One region of the Thalassotalea sp. HSM 43 genome, then DNA from elsewhere that is predicted to be linked to it. Evidence: predicted binding sites of a transcription regulator. Region 1 holds the regulator's gene; each other region holds the start of a gene.

The links. Region 1 encodes FNR, which switches genes on or off when oxygen is low (the NO sensors DNR and NnrR bind a similar motif). Its sites were predicted from a motif close to TTGATCTAGATCAA; they were not measured.
Region 2: a site for FNR is predicted at 3,895-3,908, ahead of ccmA (cytochrome c biogenesis heme-transporting ATPase CcmA). Genes of this name have one in related genera too.
Region 3: a site for FNR is predicted at 4,914-4,927, ahead of E2K93_RS01370 (universal stress protein). Genes of this name have one in related genera too.

Annotation. Positions count from the first base shown of each region.
Region 1 covers NZ_CP038493.1:3,744,221-3,751,121, forward strand. Annotated here, with positions in the region: gene E2K93_RS16385 (DUF2987 domain-containing protein) at 1-539, shown strand, start outside; gene E2K93_RS16390 (outer membrane protein OmpK) at 681-1,460, opposite strand; gene E2K93_RS16395 (NCS2 family permease) at 1,598-2,887, opposite strand; gene uspE (universal stress protein UspE) at 3,222-4,142, opposite strand; gene fnr (fumarate/nitrate reduction transcriptional regulator Fnr) at 4,336-5,052, opposite strand; gene E2K93_RS16410 (sulfite exporter TauE/SafE family protein) at 5,106-5,768, opposite strand; gene ccoS (cbb3-type cytochrome oxidase assembly protein CcoS) at 5,768-6,004, opposite strand; gene E2K93_RS16420 (heavy metal translocating P-type ATPase) at 6,027-6,901, opposite strand, start outside.
Region 2 covers NZ_CP038493.1:2,564,722-2,571,622, forward strand. Annotated here, with positions in the region: gene E2K93_RS11040 (TonB-dependent receptor) at 1-480, opposite strand, end outside; gene ccmE (cytochrome c maturation protein CcmE) at 997-1,458, opposite strand; gene ccmD (heme exporter protein CcmD) at 1,460-1,669, opposite strand; gene E2K93_RS11055 (heme ABC transporter permease) at 1,680-2,420, opposite strand; gene ccmB (heme exporter protein CcmB) at 2,422-3,102, opposite strand; gene ccmA (cytochrome c biogenesis heme-transporting ATPase CcmA) at 3,105-3,749, opposite strand; gene E2K93_RS11070 (heme lyase CcmF/NrfE family subunit) at 4,120-6,117, shown strand; gene E2K93_RS11075 (DsbE family thiol:disulfide interchange protein) at 6,121-6,666, shown strand; gene E2K93_RS11080 (cytochrome c-type biogenesis protein) at 6,670-6,901, shown strand, end outside.
Region 3 covers NZ_CP038493.1:299,778-306,678, forward strand. Annotated here, with positions in the region: gene E2K93_RS01355 (transposase) at 1,151-1,936, shown strand; gene galU (UTP--glucose-1-phosphate uridylyltransferase GalU) at 2,046-2,957, opposite strand; gene E2K93_RS01365 (MBL fold metallo-hydrolase RNA specificity domain-containing protein) at 3,278-4,843, shown strand; gene E2K93_RS01370 (universal stress protein) at 4,992-5,852, shown strand; gene E2K93_RS01375 (universal stress protein) at 6,009-6,872, shown strand.

The sequences.
Region 1 (6,901 bases):
ACAAACTAGATAAAATCACTATGGCGTTTTATTTGGTTGATTCTTACAAGCGCAGTCGTTGTGTTTTAAGCGACGCGAAAATGCTTAATAAGAACGGTCAACATGATGACATCGCCATCGCAGACGATGGTCAATTGTTGGTGCCGCTGTCGCAGTCATACTATGATAATTTTGCCGTGTTGCGGGTCGAGCAACAAGACGCAGGTCAAAATTGCATACTGCAAATGCAAATGCAGGTAAAAGATAAACAACAAAAAGCATTTAGTTTTAGCGAGCTGGCGTTGATCACTTGGCAAATGCAGGAGTTGGTCGATGAATTTGGTGGTTTACTGTCGTTTATGATGCCAAATGTTCAAGGTTTGCATATTGATATGAAAAAAGCAGATAGCTTGAAGTACATTGACTCTTCACTTCGCGATGCACTCAATTGTGATGGCTCGGTATGTAAACTGCTGATTGATATGGACGATAAGCGCGATGAAAACGCCATTGAGTTTTCTACGCCACCGGTTGTGGTAGCGCCTTGGGTTGAAGAATAGACGATAGAAAACCGTTATCTAAGCGGTGATAAACAGACATAAAAAAAGCGAGCTTAGGCTCGCTTTTTTGTTTTAGGATTTTAAACTAATGCTAGTCCCTAGTCCCTAGTCCCTAGTCCCTAGTCCCTAGTCCCTAGTCCCTTATAAATGCACCTTAACAAGGAAACTAAACGTCGATTCTGTATCTAGACCTGGGTAATCCAAACCGAATTTGTTTTTCCAGTAAGAATATTCAAAACCGGCTTCAAATTTCTTTGGTACATCAAAGTATTTACCAACATCCATGCGAAGTTGCGGGTTAAAGTGAAAATCGGCTTTGTGGGTCTCTTCGGCAGATGACCAATCAATAAAACCGTCAAACATGAAATCAGCATTACCAAGGCTAAACGGGTAACCCCATACCAAGGTTAATTGCTGATCATTGTCCGTTTGCTCGTTATTGGCTTGGTATACATTGATATTGGCGTAAGCAAAACCTGGTAGTTTTAAATCGGCCCCTAAGCCCAATAAATAGTTATCAAAACTATTAGAGAAACCATCTGACTCAAAGGTTGAGTGCTCCCATGTGCTGGCAATAAACACATCGGTAATGATGCCGTAGCCTAGCTTATTGCCAGTTACGTAGCTTAGGCTCAAACGTGGTGAAAGTTCAGAGTAGGTTTCTTTTGCTGCTTGATTATCTGAATCTTGTTTGTAGTCTAAACGGTCAGCAAAGAAAAATAGGTCGCCCCAGTTGTGTCCAGACGCATGCTCTAAAGTGACCGTTACCACGTCTTCATGTTCGTTTACTTCGTACTCACTGGCATTTTTAAGCAATGAGATTGAATTGTCGCTCCAAAACATTTCTGCATTAGCATTGGCACAAACAAGTCCGGCACCTGCCAAAAGGGCAGATGAAAATAAAGTTTTAAAGGTGTTCATGGGATTCCCTGAAAAATATAATAGCGTTGTTGTCGAGCAAACGGACTCAGTCTACTGCTGAGATTGTTGTTTACTCGGGAGTATTGTGGTTGCCAAAGACGTCATCTTAGTGCCGTCTTTGGCTTGTTTTTGTGTGCTTACATAAACATAAATTTGGCAACAAACAAGGCAGCCAAAAACCAGACGCTTGGGCTAATTTCGCCAAAACGACCAGAGAAAATACGTACTGCAGCGTAGCTGATAAAGCCAAAAGCGATACCATCAGCAATCGAAAAGGTAAGTGGCATGGTCACTAAGATAACAACCACTGGAACCGCGTCCATTAGATCGTCCCATTTTACATTAACGAGACCACCAACCATCAATACACCGACAAAAAATAACGCGCCAGCAGTCGCATAGGCTGGGATCATACCCGCAAGTGGCGAGAAGAAAAGCGCCAGTAAAAATAGTACGGCAACGGTAACTGCGGTCAAACCTGTGCGGCCACCAGCAGCAACACCAGCGGTACTTTCGACATAACTTGTGGTGGTTGACGTACCAAATAATGAACCGGCAATGGTTGCACCAGAATCAGCGAATAATGCTTTTTTAAGACGTGGTAAGTTACCATTCTCATCCAGCAATTTACCGCGTTGTGCAACAGCTACTAAGGTACCTGAGGTGTCAAACAAATCAACAAATAGGAAAGCGAAAATAACGCTAAGCATGCCAACTTCAAACGCACCAGCGATATCAAGTGCCAAAAAGGTTGGTGCGATAGATGGTGGCATTGACATAACGCCAGTGTATTGCACATCGCCAAACATCAGGCCTAATATAGTGATCACTAAAATCGCGATCATTACTGCGCCATGGACGTTTAAGCTCACCAAACCAACGATTAGGAACAGGCCTAACACCGCCATCATAGGGCCAAACGAGGTAATATCACCTAAGGTTACTAATGTTGCAGGGCTCGCGACGATGATGCCTGCGTTTTTAAGCGCAATTAACGCTAAAAACATACCAATACCTGCGGCGATACCAAAGCGTAGTGCGTGCGGAATTGAATTTATGATCCATTCTCGCACTTTAAACGCACTCAAAAGAGTAAATATAACACCGGAAATAAATACCCCACCAAGGGCAACATTCCAGCTATAACCTAACTCTAGAACCACGGTAAAGGTAAAAAATGCGTTGAGTCCCATGCCAGGTGCTAAGGCAATAGGGTAGTTGGCATAAAAACCCATAATTAGACAGCCGATAGCCGCAGCTAAACAGGTTGCGACGAATACAGCGCCTTGGTCCATACCCGTCATTGCTAACATGCTTGGGTTTACAAAAATGATGTAACCCATGGTTAGAAAGGTAGTAAAACCCGCCAATATCTCTTGCTTAACATTTGTACCATGTTCAGCAAGTTTGAATAGTTTTTCAAACATTAGTTTGTTTCCTGAAGATGTATGCATTATTTTTGCGTAGCCAGTCATACTGCTGTTAACATCGCTGTTACATGAGGACTGACCAGTTTTAAAAAATCGCGGTATTTTACGTAATTTTGTTACAAATTGTAAGCTATTTTGCGCGTTTTTGCAGATTGACGCCTATTTTGACGAAATATAAAAACAAACGATAAATTTCGAAATGCAAGCTGAAATATAACCAACAATAAAACCGTCTTTAAAAACGCAATAAAAAAGCCCAAGCGCTTGCTCGGGCTGTGCTGGCTGATTCAATAGCTCTACAATCTATTATCTCAACAATGGTTAAAGATGGTTACTCGAGGAACGGAGATTGATAACCGTCTGGTTTTATCGCCAGTAAATCACAATTGAGTCGATCGATAACATGCTCTGCGGTATTGCCTATAAGTACAGCGGATAACCCCGTGCGACCGACGGTGCCTAAAATCACCAATTCGGCATCGATTTGGTTGGCAACTTTTTCGATCACATCTTCAGGTAAACCTTCTTCGACATGCAAATACTCAGCGCTGATATTAAATTTGTCGGCGTGTTGCTGCACTACATCAGCGTGGTGGTTTTTCATGGTTTGATTGTATTCGTTGGCATCAAACTCTGGAATTTCAATGGCAATATTAATCGGAGTGCCCGGGTAAGAGTTTACCAAGTGAACATCAGCTTTGACCAAGCGGCCAAGATTTTGTGCTTCTTCGGTGATTTTACGGTTCAGTGATTGATGCTCTTCTTCTTCACTGCCAGCATTGACGGCGGCAAGTATGTGTCCGCCTTCTGGCCATTGATGATCTTTGACCAATAACAGAGGCACCCAACATTTACGAATTAAGTGCCAGTCTGTTGGGGTAAAAATAACCGATTGTAATGTAGGGTGTTCATGGGTGCTTTTTAATACCACATCGAATTGTTGGTCTCGTACCTGCGATAAAACGGCTTCAAACGGGCGATTATGCCAAATCACTTTAATGTCCATATCGCTTTCATACTGTTCGGTGATCTCTTTTAGCCAAACGCTGCGATCATTTACCACGGTTTCACGCATGGCTTCTCGCTCGTCTCCAGACAGCATGGTGGTCATTTCGTAAGAGAAATCATAAATAACCAATAACGCAGTAATACGGGCGCCAGTTTCCTTGGCAAGGGTACAGGCTCTTGCTAACGCCTTTTGCTCTTCTGTGGTGGGATCGACAACTGCAAGTATATTTTGATATTTTTCCATAACATGCCTCGTAACCTTAACGTGGTTCGTAGCGCGCCTTGCTTGGCTATAAAGCCAGCAGAGACGGCAAAGATCAATACGCTATAGATAAGCTTAACTGGTCAAAGGGTATGTTACAAATTTGTTAATGAAGTTTCCCGCAAGGTGTTGATTTAAATCAACCAATACAACACCTTACAGGTATAAAGACAGGTTATTTATTTAAGCCAGCCAATTTGAATAGGGCGTCTTTGTCGAGGATGGTGATCAACTTATTTTCAACTTTGATTAAGCCATCTTTTTGGAATCGAGTCATCAAACGAGAAATGGTTTCAATGGTTAAGCCAATGTAGTTACCAATTTCACTGCGGGTCATAGGCAAGTTAAATTGCGTCGGTGACAAGTGACGACTGCCTAAGCGTCGACCGTAGTTGGCTAAAAATGTGGCCAGTTTCTCTTCCGCATTTTTACGGTTTAGTAGCAGTAACATCTCATTATTACACTGAATTTCATCGCTCATTAGGTTTAACATTTGCGACTTCAAGCGTGGGATCTTATTGGATAGGGTATCGAGAACCTCAAATGGGATTTCACACACCATAGATGTTTCCAATGCTTTAGCAAAGCTTGGGTGATGTCTTGACGCTAATGCATCAAAGCCCATTAAATCGCCCGCCAAGTGAAAGCCGGTGATTTGCTCTTCACCTTGTTCAGAAATAATAAAGGTTTTAAAGGTACCAGAACGAATTGCGTACAAGGTTTGCAGTTGTTCGCCAGCTTTAAAAATTTGCGTATTCTTTTGAATCGGTTTTTTACGTTGAATGATATCGTCTAATAAATTTAGTTCGTTTTCATTCAAGCTAAACGGTAAGCAAAGTTCGCTGATACTGCAGTTTTGGCACTTGATGTTTTGTGCTATAGAGATTGCCATAAATTGATATTTATCCAGTTAATGCGTCAATAACATTAGTAAACGTAAGGTTACTAAAATATTTGATTTAGAGCAATAAACAATGAATAAACACCATAGGCGATTAACAAAAAGCCACTGATTTTCTTAAAAAGTAACGAACTTATAAGGTTGGTAACCGATTGAACACTGGTTGATAACACTAATAACGCTGGCAAGGTGCCGATGCCAAACGCCAACATGATCATCGCCCCTTGACTGGCACTGCCGGCAGCCAATGCCCATGTAAGTGTTGAATAGACTAGGCCACAGGGCAGCCAGCCCCAAATAACACCGAGTAATAGCGCTTGCTTAGCATTCTTTATCGGCAGTAAGTGTTTGGCAAAAGGTTGAATATAGCGCCACAGGTATTTACCTGCCGTTTCGATATGCGTTAAAACAAACCACACTCTTGCGATATACAAACCAAGTAGAATAATGAATATGGCGGCGATGACTTTTAACCATAAAACTTGGATACCTATCGACTTTATTGCTAGGGAGCCCGTAAAACCGGCGACAGCGCCAAAGAAGGTATAAGATGCTATACGGCCTAGGTTATAGCTTAACGCTTTTCTCAGTTGATTTGAGCTATCACCTGTGGTGGTGAGCATAGACGAGATGCCACCACACATGGCGATACAGTGGCCAGCACCAGCAATACCAATCATTAGGGCAGAGAGAAAATCTAAAGTCATTAATTATCGCTTGAGTTCGGTTTATCGTCGGTGTGAGACTCAGCGTCTTTGTTATGGCTTTGGCTTTGGCTTCGCTTTTGGCCTGGCGTTTGTTTTTTCTCTTCGTCAAACAAAATGCTCATACCTTGTTTTTCCAGATCATCAAACTGTTCAGACTTTACCGCCCAAAAGAATAGATAAATGGCAATGGCGGTAAATAAGATGGCGATAGGGATTAGGATGTAAATGACGCTCATGTATCAATAACCTAAAGTTAATTTATTTTAGCAATCTCAAAGAGTTGGTCACGACGATAATCGAGCTTGCTGACATACCTAATACTGCCATATATGGGGTAATAAAACCACAAACGGCCAATGGCAAGACTATGGCATTATAGGCAAATGCCCAGGCAAAGTTCTGTTTTATGATACGACCCGTTTTACTGGATATGGTCATTAAGTCGAGAACACTGCTCAGTTTATTATTGAGCAAGATTACGTCGGCACCGCTTTTCGCTATTTCGGTACCGCTACCCATGGCAATCGCAACATGCGCTTGTGCAAATACCGGCGAGTCATTAACGCCATCACCAACCATGGCTACGGTTTTACCTTGTGCTTGTTTATCTGCAAGGATCGTCAATTTATCTTGTGCCGAGCAGGTATGGTGTTGCTCATCGAGTTGCAATGTGTGATTAAATTTATCCACGCCAGCTTGGTTATCGCCACTGATCAACAGAGTTTCGGTGTGCTTTTGTTGTAATGCATTAATGACGTTAACCGTATCGTCACGCATTACGTCATCAAGGTAGAGCACCGCCACCACCTGTTGGTTTATGGTGAGCAAGCATTGGGCATCTTTATATTGCTCATCGACATCGGCAAAGCTGGCAATCCAGTTGACTTTACCAATGGCCAACTGTTGGTCTTTTTGTACGGCTGTAATGCCACAACCTGGGACAATGTCGACTTGTTCGACATTGATGTTGAAATCACGATAGGCGCCGAATGCTTTGGCAATAGGGTGTTCAGAATGACTTTCCATTGCGGCTATGGTGGCCAGAATCGTACTCTTATCAAGTTTGCTATCGTGTTTGCTATCAAGATCGCCGTTTAATAGTTTGCAATCGATCAAGGTGAATTCACCATTGG
Region 2 (6,901 bases), 1.2 Mb from region 1:
AGCATCGGAACCATATACCGCAGAAGCACCATCTTTAAGAACTTCAACACGTTGAATCATAGAAACAGGGATGGTGTTCAAATCAACTGATGACGACGCACCGGTACCTGAATTGATCATACGACGGCCGTTAACCAACACTAGGGTACGGTTAGAGCCTAAACCACGTAGGTTGATGGTCGCGTTACCACCTGAACCGTTGTTAATGCCTGGGTTCGTCATTGCACCACTTGCTGCGGTGGTTTTTTGTAATACTTGGTCGATTGACGTTGCACCTGAGGCAAGAATTTCTTCAGCACCAATCACAGTAACAGGACTCGCTGTTTCCATATCGGCACGCTTGATACGAGAACCGGTAACTTCAATGCGTTCTACATCGGCTGTTTCATTTTCTTCAGCTTTGGTGTTCGCTGCAAACATCGTCGTCGATGCTGCGGCACCAAGCATTAATGCTCTTGTTATTAAATTCTTATTAAACATAATTTACTCCTGGGGATAGATAATGAGCGTTAAAATTTTTATTCGCTCGTTACGTTCGGTCACATCTTATGAGAAATGTGTAACCAAGGAGAATGCTATGTAACACAGCCGCAAGGGCTGTTAATGATATGTTGCGCAATGGCTTAAGATGTTGATTATTAAGCCTTATTTTTGCTGTTTTGACGAGTGCTATGTATTGTTGGTTAGATATTGAGCAATGTGCGTTTGCTGAGTAGATGACCAGATAATATAATTTTATCTAACTAAAACAGTATCTTGAGGAAAAATGTCGGAAAATCGCCATCTGTAACAATATGTAATCAACCTTGCTGGCTGTTGCAAACTTGAAACATTTTAAGCCCCTGATTTGCTTGTTTTTTGCACTTTGCTTGAAGGTTTTTTCTGAAATTGGCACATTTTTTGGCCGGTTTGAGAATGTAACTGGTATCAATTGTTACCATAGAAACAAAAAAGTCCGCATAAGGCGGACTTTATAAAAGACTTAATATGGTGTCTCTAGTTATAGGTTGGCTTTTGGTGATGCTTGCCAACTTTTTCAGCGATTTCTTTTGGCATGTACTCTTCGTCATGCTTAGCCAAGACTTCACTTGCTTCAAGCACCGTTGGTTCTATTAACGTACCTTGTGCAACGATACCCTGACCCTCGCGAAATAGGTCTGGCAAGATGCCATCGTATTTAACTGTGATCATCGGCCCGGTATCAATCAGCTTAAATTGTACTTTTAAACTTTCTGAGTCTCTGTTTACTGTACCTGCGACAACCAAACCGCCAACACGAATACGTTGACCGACTACGGGCTTTTCACCGGTATCGTCTTTACCGTTAACGATTTCTGACGGGGTAAAGAACAAATCTATGTTTGTGCTAAGTGCATACAGCGATAAACCGGCAACAATGGCCACACCAGCGAGAATGGAGCTAATAATGGTTAATCTTTTTTTACGACGAGGATTCATACTACATACCTTGTTTACGACGTTCGGCGGCTTGTTTAAGTTTGGCCTCACGTTTGAGTCTTTGCTTAATTTTTTTAAACAAAGCGTTTTGCATACCCATACTGTTGATGGTTAATGCGGTTAGCAATACCGCGCAAAACGCATAAGATAGCCAGACATAAAAGCCATAGCCACCCATATTAAAAAATTCACTTATGCTGTCAAATGCCATGCTATTTCTCCTACTGAGCCTTCATCGCAAGTTCTTTAACCCAAGGGCGCATGGCATTTCGTTCGATAATTTGTGCTCTGAATCGAACGCAAAATAAACTGCCAACCAAAAAGGCGAAGCCGAGAAAACATATCAAAAATGGTATCAGCATATCCGTTGACATCGATGGCTTCTCAAATTTTGAGATGGTTGCTCCTTGATGCAAGGTGTTCCACCATTCAACCGAATAATGAATAATCGGCAAATTAATCACACCTACCAATGCCAATACGCTCGCCGCTTTACCTGCCAGCGCCTTATCATCAAAGGCATTGTGCAAGGCAATGACACCAAAATAGAGGAATAGTAAGATCAGCTCTGATGTTAATCGAGCATCCCATACCCACCATGTGCCCCACATTGGCTTGCCCCAAGCGGCGCCTGTAAATAATGCTATGGCGGTAAATACCGCACCAATCGGTGCGAGTGCCGCAATAGATGCCTCAGCGAGTTTCAACTGCCAAACCAGACCACACAATGCGGCAATGGCCATACCTAAATAAATGCCCATAGATAACATGGCAGATGGTACATGCAGATAAAAGATGCGAACGCTTTCACCTTGTTGATAATCCGCCGGAGAAAATAGCAAGCCGAATGCCATGCCAACCGTCAATAAAATAATGGCGATAGCCGTCAACCAAGGTGTCAGCTTACCGCAAAAATGGTAGCTGATTTCTGGATTAGCGTATGGGTGTAACCATTTCCACATATTAGTTTGTACTCACTTTCAAAGCGGCGCTTACCGCAAAAGGTGCCAAAGTTAGAGAACCAAAAAACAACGCAGCAATCACTGCCAGTTGGCCATTATAGGGCAAATTCATACTGGCTGCATCAATGGCGTTAGTGGCGAATATAAGTACCGGTATATATAAAGGCAATACCAGTAAACTCAACAACACACCGCCTTTTTTCAAGCCAACGGTTAATGCTACACCGATAGCCCCTAATAAACTTAATACGGGTGTGCCCACCAAAAGGGTTAACATCAATGCGATAAAGCTTTGCTCATGCAAATTCAGCAATACGCCGAGTAATGGCGCGATGATAATCAACGGCAGCCCAGTGATCAACCAGTGTGCGGTTATTTTCGCCAAAACTAAGATGAAATTCGGACACGGGCTCAATAGCATCTGTTCTAACGAACCGTCTTGGTGATCATTTTTAAATAATCGTTCCAGTGACAATAAGGTGGCGAGCAGGGCGGCAACCCAAATAACCCCAGGTGCAATTTTCATTAAGGTATTGCTTGCCGGGCCAATGCCTAACGGAAATAAAGAACAAACAATAATAAAGAACAGCAACGGGTTGACGATGTCGTCGCGATGACGAAAGGCGATGGTTAAATCGCGTTTCAAAATCAGCATAAAGGCAGAGCTATAGGATAATGACATGCTTATTCTCCATAATAGCTGTGCTCTAAGGTGATTTTTTGGTACTGCTCTGGCGGCAAACTTAGGTCTTGGTGAGTGGTTAAAATAACACAACCGCCTTTCGCGGCATGGGCTAATAACAACTGTTCCAGTTTTTTAACACCGTTTTTATCGATTGCCGTAAAAGGTTCATCTAAAATCCAAATACGCGCATTACTTTGCCATAAACGAGCAAGGGCAATGCGACGATGTTGACCGGCACTTAAATGACCGGCCTTGGCATCTTCAAAGCCATACAAATTGACTTGTTCAAGGGTTTGCTCAGCAAGTTCGGCATCGAGGCCGTGCAAGCTTAGATAAAAACGTAAATTTTCTTCACTGGTCATTTCACCTTTAACCCCAGGCAAATGACCTAAAAACAACAAGTCTTGATTGAACTCTTCATTAATGTGGTGGATATCCTCACCTGCGAAACGCACATGGCCGGCATAAGGCATTGATAAACCAGAGAGAATTCGTAACAGGCTGGTTTTACCGGTGCCATTTGCGCCTTCAATCTGAATAATATCACCGGCATGCACGGAAAAGTTCAAATCTTCAAACAAGATTCGGTCTTCACGAATGCAGGTCAAATTGTCAGCTTGTAGCAAATATGGGGTATTGCTCAAGGGCCACCTGTTGTTCAATAAGTTGTTTATTTTAGTGCCAATTCTACTTCTTTGTGCGTCGCAAAAGAAGACTTTAATAAAAATATTCACTAAAGTTGTTGGCAGAGTTTGTTGCTCAGTTTATTACGAGGCTGAAGCAATACAATTAATCTATATCAAATAGGCTTTGTTTGTTGTTATCTAGTATATGTGCAACCAGATTTCTTATACGTTATGCTGATTTAAATGGCTTTTTGATGCACTTTGTTAAACATTTTTGCTGCTATTTACGTTTTAATATTGATCGGTGTTGGTATAATGGTTCGATTTTATCCATTTTACTGTGTACCCAATAAGATAGAGTTTGCTTAATGCAATTCTGGAGAAGTGAATGATTCCTGAACTTGGCCTGCTGTCGCTTATCATAGCTATGGCGTTTGCTGTGTGTTTGTCTATAGTCCCTTTGGTGGGCGTGTATGGTCAAAACCAGCGACTTATTAATTATGCCAAACCACTAACAAGCGCAATGTTTTTATTTACGACAATAAGTATTCTGTTGCTCGGCTATTGCTTTGTCGTTGATGATTTTTCAGTAAAGTACGTCGCGGGGCATTCGAACTCGCAGCTTCCTTATTATTTTAAAATTAGTGCCGTATGGGGCGGTCATGAAGGCTCCTTATTACTGTGGGTGTTTTCACTGACGGCATGGACCATGGCGGTCGCCAAGTTCTCTAAACATGTCGATCAAGCATTTGTATCCCGTGTTCTTGCGATTATGGGCATGGTTGCGGTTGGCTTTATGGCCTTCACCATCTTCACCTCTAATCCATTTGAACGCTTATTGCCTAACATGCCGATGGAAGGGCGAGACCTAAATCCATTGTTGCAAGATGTTGGCTTAATCATCCACCCGCCTATGTTGTACATGGGCTATGTTGGTTTTTCCGTTGCCTTTGCCTTCGCTATAGCCGCGTTGATGTGTGGCAAAATGGATGCGGCTTGGGCACGTTGGTCACGACCTTGGACATTAGCCGCATGGATGTTTTTAACCATAGGTATCGCCTTGGGCAGTTGGTGGGCGTATTACGAACTTGGCTGGGGTGGCTGGTGGTTCTGGGATCCGGTTGAGAATGCCTCTTTTATGCCGTGGTTAGTGGGAACCGCGTTAATACACTCATTAGCGGTGACCGAAAAACGTGGCGCATTTCGAAATTGGACCGTGTTATTGGCTATCTTTACGTTTAGCTTAAGTTTGCTGGGAACCTTCCTCGTACGTTCCGGCGTACTGACATCGGTGCATTCGTTCGCGGCTGACCCAACGCGAGGTAGCTTTATATTAGTGTTGCTCGCGATTGCCGTCGGTTGTTCGTTATTACTGTACGCAATTCGTGGTACCAATGTTGGCAGTTTCTCGCGCTTTGAATTGGTCTCTCGTGAGACGGCGATTCTAATTTGTAATGTCTTTTTAGTGGCTGCTGCGGTAACCGTGTTACTCGGTACCCTGTATCCATTGATTATTGATGCGCTGGGCATGGGCAAAATATCCGTTGGACCGCCGTATTTTAACGCGGTGTTCGTACCGATAATGTCAACGATGTTTATCTTTATGGGCATTGGGCCTCTGATTCGCTGGAAGAAAGCGAAAAAAGGTGAGCTTAGTCGTCAACTTAAGTGGATATCTATCTTTGCGGTATTATTTGGTTTGGCATTCCCTATGTTATATGGCGGTCAATTTATTAGCTCCGTTGCCTTTGGTATTACCTTAGCGACATGGGTCATGCTGGTCGCTGCGAAAGATTTAAAGAATCAAATTCACATTGGCAAAGGTCAATGGCAGTTCAAGCGCCTTAGCTTGTCACACTTGGGCATGGCGGTTGCGCATATTGGTATTGGCGTTACCATCGTCGGTGTGACCATGGTGTCAACCTATGAACAGGAAAGTAATATCAAGATGTCGCCAGGTACCCGTGTTGAGGTGTCCGGTTACGAGGTAGAGTTCAATGGTGTTAAAGCCGTTGAAGGGCCAAACTATTCAGCAGAGCAAGGTCAAATCGCGCTGTATGATGACGGTGAGATGATCGATTTGTTGCAACCAGAACGTCGCACATATCGCGTGCAAACCATGGGCATGACCGAAGCGGCCATTAATCCTGGACTGTTTCGTGATGTTTATGTCGCATTAGGCGATCCACTCGGTGGTGGCGCCTGGGCCGTGCGTGTGCATTACAAACCGTTTGTACGTTGGATATGGCTAGGTGCAATCTTTATGGGAATGGGCGGTATCTTTGCCATGCTGGATAAACGTTATCGTCGCCGTAAGACGAAACGCAGCGAGCAAAAAGTTGTCGACAACGGTGTTGTCAGTACCGAAGCTGAGGTTGGAGCTTAGTTAATGAAAGTTGTTATTCGCCTGATCCCTTTAGTGTTGTTTTTACTGTTGGGTCTTTTGTTATTCCGTGGTTTGAGTTTAAACCCACAGGATATGCCGTCGGCTTTGGTGGGCAAATCGTTTCCACAGTTTCAGCTCACTAAATTAAAAGATGCTGGACAAACCATGACCTCGGAAAACTTTAATCCGGGCATTAAAATTGTCAACGTCTGGGCCACTTGGTGCCCGTCATGTAAAATTGAGCACCCGTTCTTAGTTAAGTTATCTAAGGATCCTCGCTTTAGCGTGTATGGCATCAATTACAAAGACGAGCGCGGTGCTGCCGTAGAATGGTTGCAGTATTACAAAGACCCTTATCAATTTTCAGTCTACGATGTTGATGGCAAGCTTGGCCTCGATTTAGGCGTCTATGGCGCACCGGAAACCTTTGTGGTTGATCACAATAATATTATCCGTAAGCGTTTTGCTGGTGTACTGGAAAAAAACGTATGGCAACGAGAGTTTCTGCCGTTAATAAATCAAATTGAAATGGAAATGGGCGGTAGTTAAGCAATGAACCGATTATCTATGGCAAAGTCACAATGGATGGCAATACTGACCTTGATATTTGCCGCGATGGCGGCGATGTCAATACAGGCTAGTCCAATCGATACCTATGAGTTTCCTGACGAGGTGATGAAAAAGCGCTTTGCGGAATTGAACTATGAGCTGCGCTGCCCTAAGTGTCAAAATCAAAATCTAGCGGATTCAAATTCACCAATAGCGGCAGACTTACGTAAAGAAG
Region 3 (6,901 bases), 570 kb from region 1:
TGACACATAACTGCCACCTGTTGTTATGCGGGTTTGTTTTAATGGAATAATCTGTTCAGTTTTCTGCTGATAAAGATTATTTACGTTGGCTGGTAAGCAAGCATGTCTTAGCGCAAAACATCCTAAAAGTTACTCTACCGGTCCACCCATTTTTATATGGCTTATTAACCAAGTGTATATTCAAGCCTAGATCTGAACTGCTAATTGTCAAACTGAATTGGTTTAATTTTTTATGAAATATTTAAGACCGTTATCTAAGTCGTTCTGACGGTGGTTACAACACGCGTTGTCAATTGGGCTGTGTACGCCATTACCGCTTGATATTGACTCATGACAACTGATTAGGGTGTCACTCTGACACTATTTACGTTTTGATTACACAGCCTAAAAAACAACATTTTATAAAAAATATAATTGAATCAATTCAACGACTTAAATAACAAAAACATCTTATTGCACAATTTTTCAATTTGCTTTTCAATTAATAAATTCTTACATTTTCCATAGGCAATGTGCATCATTGTCAAACAACAAAAATACTAAATTCAAGGACGAGTATGATGATGACAGGATGTTTTCAGTTAACAAACCTAAGCCATAAGCCCACCGCAAAAGCCCCCTCTGTTTGCGACGCAAACCTGCTTATGAAGTTGCAGTTATATAAGCCCTATATGTCAGATGAATCGATAACAAATCTGTAATAAACCAACCACCCAAATTAAAAGAATTTTGTCTGTCGTTTTACCCCTTTTCGAACGACAGCAAAATGAAAGTTAATGGATTAACTTTCACAGGAAGCCCTCAAAGGATTGAGCAATTGCAGGATGCATTGTGTACATGGATGTAGCCAAGGAGTGGCAAAAATCTTCACCGAGTAATCAGGTGAAGTAACGAGCATGATTGGGTCTGCTGTCTTACGGATAATCCCTAACCAGTAAGCAGCAGTGCCCGGTCATGTGAGATCGGCACAGATGTTTCGCAAGTTATGGACAGACAAGCGAAACACACGAGCGGAGCGACGTACAGTATGATGCCCTTTCATTCTGGGTTACAGGACGTAACGATGAATGACCAGAACGTTGTACTGATGCTCTACCGATCTTTTTATCTGTCTATATAGCTGTATAGGCGCTATAAACGAGGAGTAAGCATGCCCAGAAAACCGAGACATTATCTAGCCAATGTGCCGCATTATATTTTGCTGTCAGGTCATAACAAGCAGGCGATATTTTTTAACGAGCAAGACTATCAACAATTTTGTCAGTATTTGAGTATGATGATGCGCAAATACCACATCGCCATTCATGCCTACACTTTACTCGATAATCAGGTGCATTTATTACTTAGCGCCAGTGATGAAGAAGCGATACCGCGGGCGATTCAATACCTCAATAGCTGTTATGTAAAATACGTTAACCGCTGCTATGAGCGCAGTGGTACCTTGTTTCAAGGGCGACACAAAGCCAGTATCGTTGACCCAGATGGCTACCTAATCGCCTGTATGGCGTATATCGAGACTCTTTATGGTCGTACTTGCTCAGAGGCAAACGATGCTCATACTTACCCTTATTGCAGTTACAGTGCCAACGGCTGCCTAGAGCAAGAGCAAGAGCAACAACCTAGCATAGAGCCACAAATCGCAGAGCTTATTGCCGAAATCATCACACCGCACCCAAATTACCTGCGTCTGGGCACTGATAAACTCAATCGACAACAATATTATCAGCAGTTATGTATCGACGAAGTTGATGAACCAACCATTAAGTTTATCGAAGACAATCTGAAGATTAACTTCCCGATTGCTAGCCCATATTTTATTCGCAACCTGAGCTTTGAAACCCAATTGTTGTTTTCACATAGCAAACGAGGTCGACCACGAAAACAGAAAAAGTCACTGTTTGGTTTTATGTTAAGCGCCAGAAACCCGCTTTTATAGTAAGCGGTAAAAATCGCTAGTAAGCGTTAATAACGTCATAAACATAAGAAACAAGCACATACAAAAAAGGCAGCGTCAGCTGCCTTTTCTATGATTATCTAACGCAATGCTATTCGAGGATATCTCGTAAGAATTGCTCAAACTCGCCATTCACTTCAGGGTGGCGTAAGCCATAAACCACATTGGCTTTCATGTAGCCAATTTTTGAGCCACAATCGTGCGACTTACCGGTCATATGAAACGCTTCTACTGGCTCGACTTTCATCAAACTGGCAATGGCATCGGTTAATTGAATTTCATCACCAGCGCCTGGTGGGGTAAATTCCAATAACGACCAGATCTCTTTTGACAACACATAGCGCCCAACGACGGCTAAATTCGATGGTGCATCTTCTAATGCTGGCTTTTCTACAATTGCAGTCATCGCATGTGATTGCCCCGGCTCGATGTCTTCGCCACCACAATCTACCACACCATAGCTGCTTACCAATTCTTGTGGTACTGGCTCTACCATAATCTGACTGGCGCCTGTGTCTTTAAATTTACTCAGCATGGCGGCTAAGTTTTCTGTTTTTGGATCGCTGGCTACGTCATCAATTAACACATCGGGTAAGACAACCACAAATGGCTCTTCACCAACAATTGGGCGCGCTTTTAATACCGCATGACCAAGGCCTTTGGCTTCCCCTTGGCGTACATGCATAATGGTGACATCTTTTGGGCAAATTGCCTGCACTTCATCCAATAACTGACGTTTTACCCGCTTCTCAAGGGTGGTTTCTAATTCAAACTGTTTATCAAAGTGGTTTTCGATAGCGTTTTTAGAGGAATGCGTCACTAATACGATTTCTTTGATCCCGGCGGCGATACACTCGTTAACGATGTATTGAATTAGCGGTTTATCAACCACAGGTAGCATTTCTTTGGGAATGGCTTTAGTCGCTGGTAACATGCGGGTACCAAGGCCAGCAACAGGAATAACGGCTTTTTTAATAGATGAGAATGGCTGAGTTACAGACAAAACGTATTTCCTTTTGTTTTTCTTTTTCTAACGTGTATTAATTATCTTTCAGTATAGACACTAAAATAAAAGTGTCTTTAAAACGCTGTTTGATTGTTTCACAGTACTGTGACACTTATATTATGCCCTGACAAATGAAATTATTTAACCCCAAACCTGCAATAAAACGCCGTTAACAACGCCTGTTTATCTACCTTTTCTGCTGCGCCCTATTGTTCAGACATTGTCCGTTATGACATAAACATAGATTTATTTGTGTGCTTTGCTAAGCTGTATTTAATCGTTTAATAATAATAACTTAACGCTAATTATTGTATTTGATGAGTATGGATATTCACTTTGATCATCATGGCGCTGTCGAAGGTGTCACAGGCTCTTGCCATCAGCTCACCGCGACCTTGGGAAAACATCAGCTGTCCTACTTGGTCGATTGCGGCCTTTTTCAAGGCGCTGAAATCCAACAGAAACAAAATAAATCACGCCAAGCCAATACAAATTCCGATGATATTTTGCCAGGCCACTTAGCAATAGAATTTAACGTTGATAACATTGACGCCCTAATAGTGACCCATTGCCATATCGACCACGTTGGCCGAATACCCTATTTATTAGCCGCCGGTTTTAAAGGCGCTATTTTCTGCTCTACCGCCAGCGCCACACTGCTGCCCTTGGTGTTAAAAGATGCGCTAAAAGTTGGCGCAATTTCAAATCAACGCTTAATTGATAAAGTCATGCAACGGCTTAATGAGCAAATCGTTGCGGTAGATTATGGCCAACGTGTTGAATTACCCGGTAGCAACGAAACACTAACGGCACGATTAACCATGCAACCTGCTGGTCATATATTGGGATCAGCCTATGCTGAAATTCAATGCTGTGGTCGGCCATTACAAACTGAGCAGTCTGAGAATTCAACAACACAACCGCTACAGCCGATGCAGCAAACCATCGTTTTCTCTGGTGATTTAGGCGCTAGCAATACGCCGTTATTGCCTGAGCCAAGATCACCTAAAACCTGTGATACTTTGATCATTGAATCGACATACGGCGATAAAAACCATCAAGGTAGAGCGCATCGCCGCAGCACCTTAGAAAACGTATTACGCAAGGCGCTAGCCGATAACGGCATGGTACTTATTCCAGCGTTCAGCATTGGTCGCACGCAAGAATTAATGTACGAGATTGAAGACATATTGCATCGCAATCATCAGCAGTTAAACGCTGACAAACAGCTCGGCAATCGCAAAGATGACGCCTTGGCACAATTACTTGATCGCATTGATATCATCGTTGACTCGCCTTTAGCGGCAAAATTTACTGAGCATTATCGAGGCTTGAAACAGCTTTGGGATGATGAAGCAAAACACAAAGTAGATAGCGGTAGGCACCCACTGTCATTTGAGCAACTAAGCACCATTATTGACCATCAACAGCATATCCAAACCATTGATTATTTGCAAAAAACACAAAAGCCAGCCATCGTCATTGCCGCATCGGGCATGTGCACCGGCGGCCGTATCCTCAATTATATGAAGGCATTTTTATCTGATGCTAAAACCGATGTGTTGTTTGTCGGCTATCAAGCAAAAGGCACCTTAGGTAGACGGTTGCAACAATTAGTTCAACACCAAAATAGGCAAAAAAACTTAAAACATCGCACAGTTGATATTGATGGCGAGCAAATAAACGTGAATGCCGTCATCCATTCATTAAGTGGTTACAGCGCTCATGCGGATCAAAACGATTTGCTCAATTTCATTCAAGGTATAAAGCCGTCACCCAAGCAAATTCGAATTGTCCATGGCGACACAGATGCAAAGGCAATTTTAGCGGATAAATTGCAAACCTTATTGCCAACATCACAAATCGTCATACCAAACCAATAAAGGATGCTAATAGACTGAATAGAAAAGAAAATACGGGAAAGTTACATTGCCAAAGCAATTACATAACTTTCTGATACAAATCAAAATAATTTTATAAAAACCTATTATGCTTAAGGCATGATAATGAAAATATTGATCGGGGAAATTTATGGATAAAATACTGGTCATCGCCGACCCAGATTTTGAACAGACCACGGCCATCGAGCAGGCAGATAATATCGCCAAAGCGATGGGCGCTAATTTGCACGTCGTATATTTCTATTATGAAGATTTACGAGGCCTTGGAGCCAAGGGTTCAGCCCTTAGAGACAGCCTGTTATCGCGATTAGAAGACAAAGCCAATGATCAGCTGGCTGAGATCTGCGACAACAATCAATATACCTACGAAGTCGTCTGGCAAAAACACATTGCCAACTGGGTAAATAAATACGTCGACCAACACGACGTTGCTATGGTGGTTAAAACAGGTCATCGCAGCGAGTCAATGTTCTACACCCCTACCGATTGGCATTTGCTGAGAGAAACACAAGCGCCTGTGCTTATTGTTAGTGAGGAGCAATGGCATAAAACTCATGACATATTGGCTTGTGTTGATTTACAAACTCAATTACCAGACAAGCAACAGCTGAATCACGATATTTTGCTGCAAGCATGCGAGTTAGCGCAAATGCTCGACGTGAATGTGCAGGTATTATACACACCGTTGTTCTCCACGTTTTTGCGCGATTTAGGCATTCAGTATAAAGATGAAGTGGAAGCTCATGCAAAAGACACATTAATGAACGCCATTGGTGAATTATCGGCAAAATATAATATTCCTGGTGAGCATTTTCACGTTCATGCAGGTAAGCCAGAATTGGTGATCCCATCAACCGCCGGTGAACTGCATTGCCAGATCGTCGTGTTAGGTACCGTTGGCAGGAAAGGCTTAAAACAAAAGCTACTGGGCAATACCGCAGAACAAATATTAAGCCGCTTAAAGACCAACGTACTGGCATTAAAACCTTAAGCGTTTAGATAACACTAATTTAGCCTAGCCTGCTTGGATTGCACTGATACTTACCACGTAATCTAATTCGGTAACGAAGCTAGGCAGCACAACAACCATTGTTATGATACCGCACGCGGATATCAGATGTTTTCATTGACCTTAGGTTAACGCATTATGAAAAACAGCATTCTAGTAATCTCTGACCAACAAGAACAAAATTATACCGCCATTAAACAAGCCGCTGAATTGGCTAAGGCGTATGATTGTGATCTGCACATCGTCAACTTTTGTTATGAGTACTTACGCGGTGTTGCCGACGTCGAGCAAGCCAAAACCCAAATAGTACAGCGATTGCATGAGCTTAATGCCCACAAACTGGTCAATACTTTACAAGGTTTGTGTGACTACGAATTTGAAACCATTTGGGCAAAAAACATCGCTGTATGGGTCAACGAATACGTTGCACAATTTAACCCCTTTATGGTGGTAAAAACAGGTCACCGCAGCGAAGCTCTGTTATATACTCCAAGTGATTGGCACTTGCTCAGAGAAGTCAAAGCGCCGGTGATGATTGCATGCGATCACAAATGGCACAAGGCTCGCCATGTATTAGCCTGTATCGATCTAGATACCGAGCTGGAAGACAAAAAACGGCTCAATAAAAAGGTGCTAGAAAACGCCAGTATTATGGCCAAACATATCGGCGCAGAGTTGCACGCTGTTTACGCGATTGGCTATCCAAGCATACTTGCAACGGTAGGTTTATTGGATAAAAAAGAAATCGTTGCCGAACGCCAACTAGAGCTTGCCGACCGCCTCGCCTTGCTGCGCAGCAACTATGACATCAAACAAGAAAACCTGCACATCAAAGCCGGTGACATCAGCAAAGTGATTACCTCTGTCGCTGCCGATTGCAAAGCCTCTATGGTTGTTGTTGGCACTGTTGGCAGAACAGGACTTGAGCAAAAGCTTATCGGCAATACCGCTGAACGCATTATGCACCTGTGTAAAACTGACTTGTTGGCGTTAAAGCCTTAGTAAGTTAAAAATCACAAGGTATAAGGCAT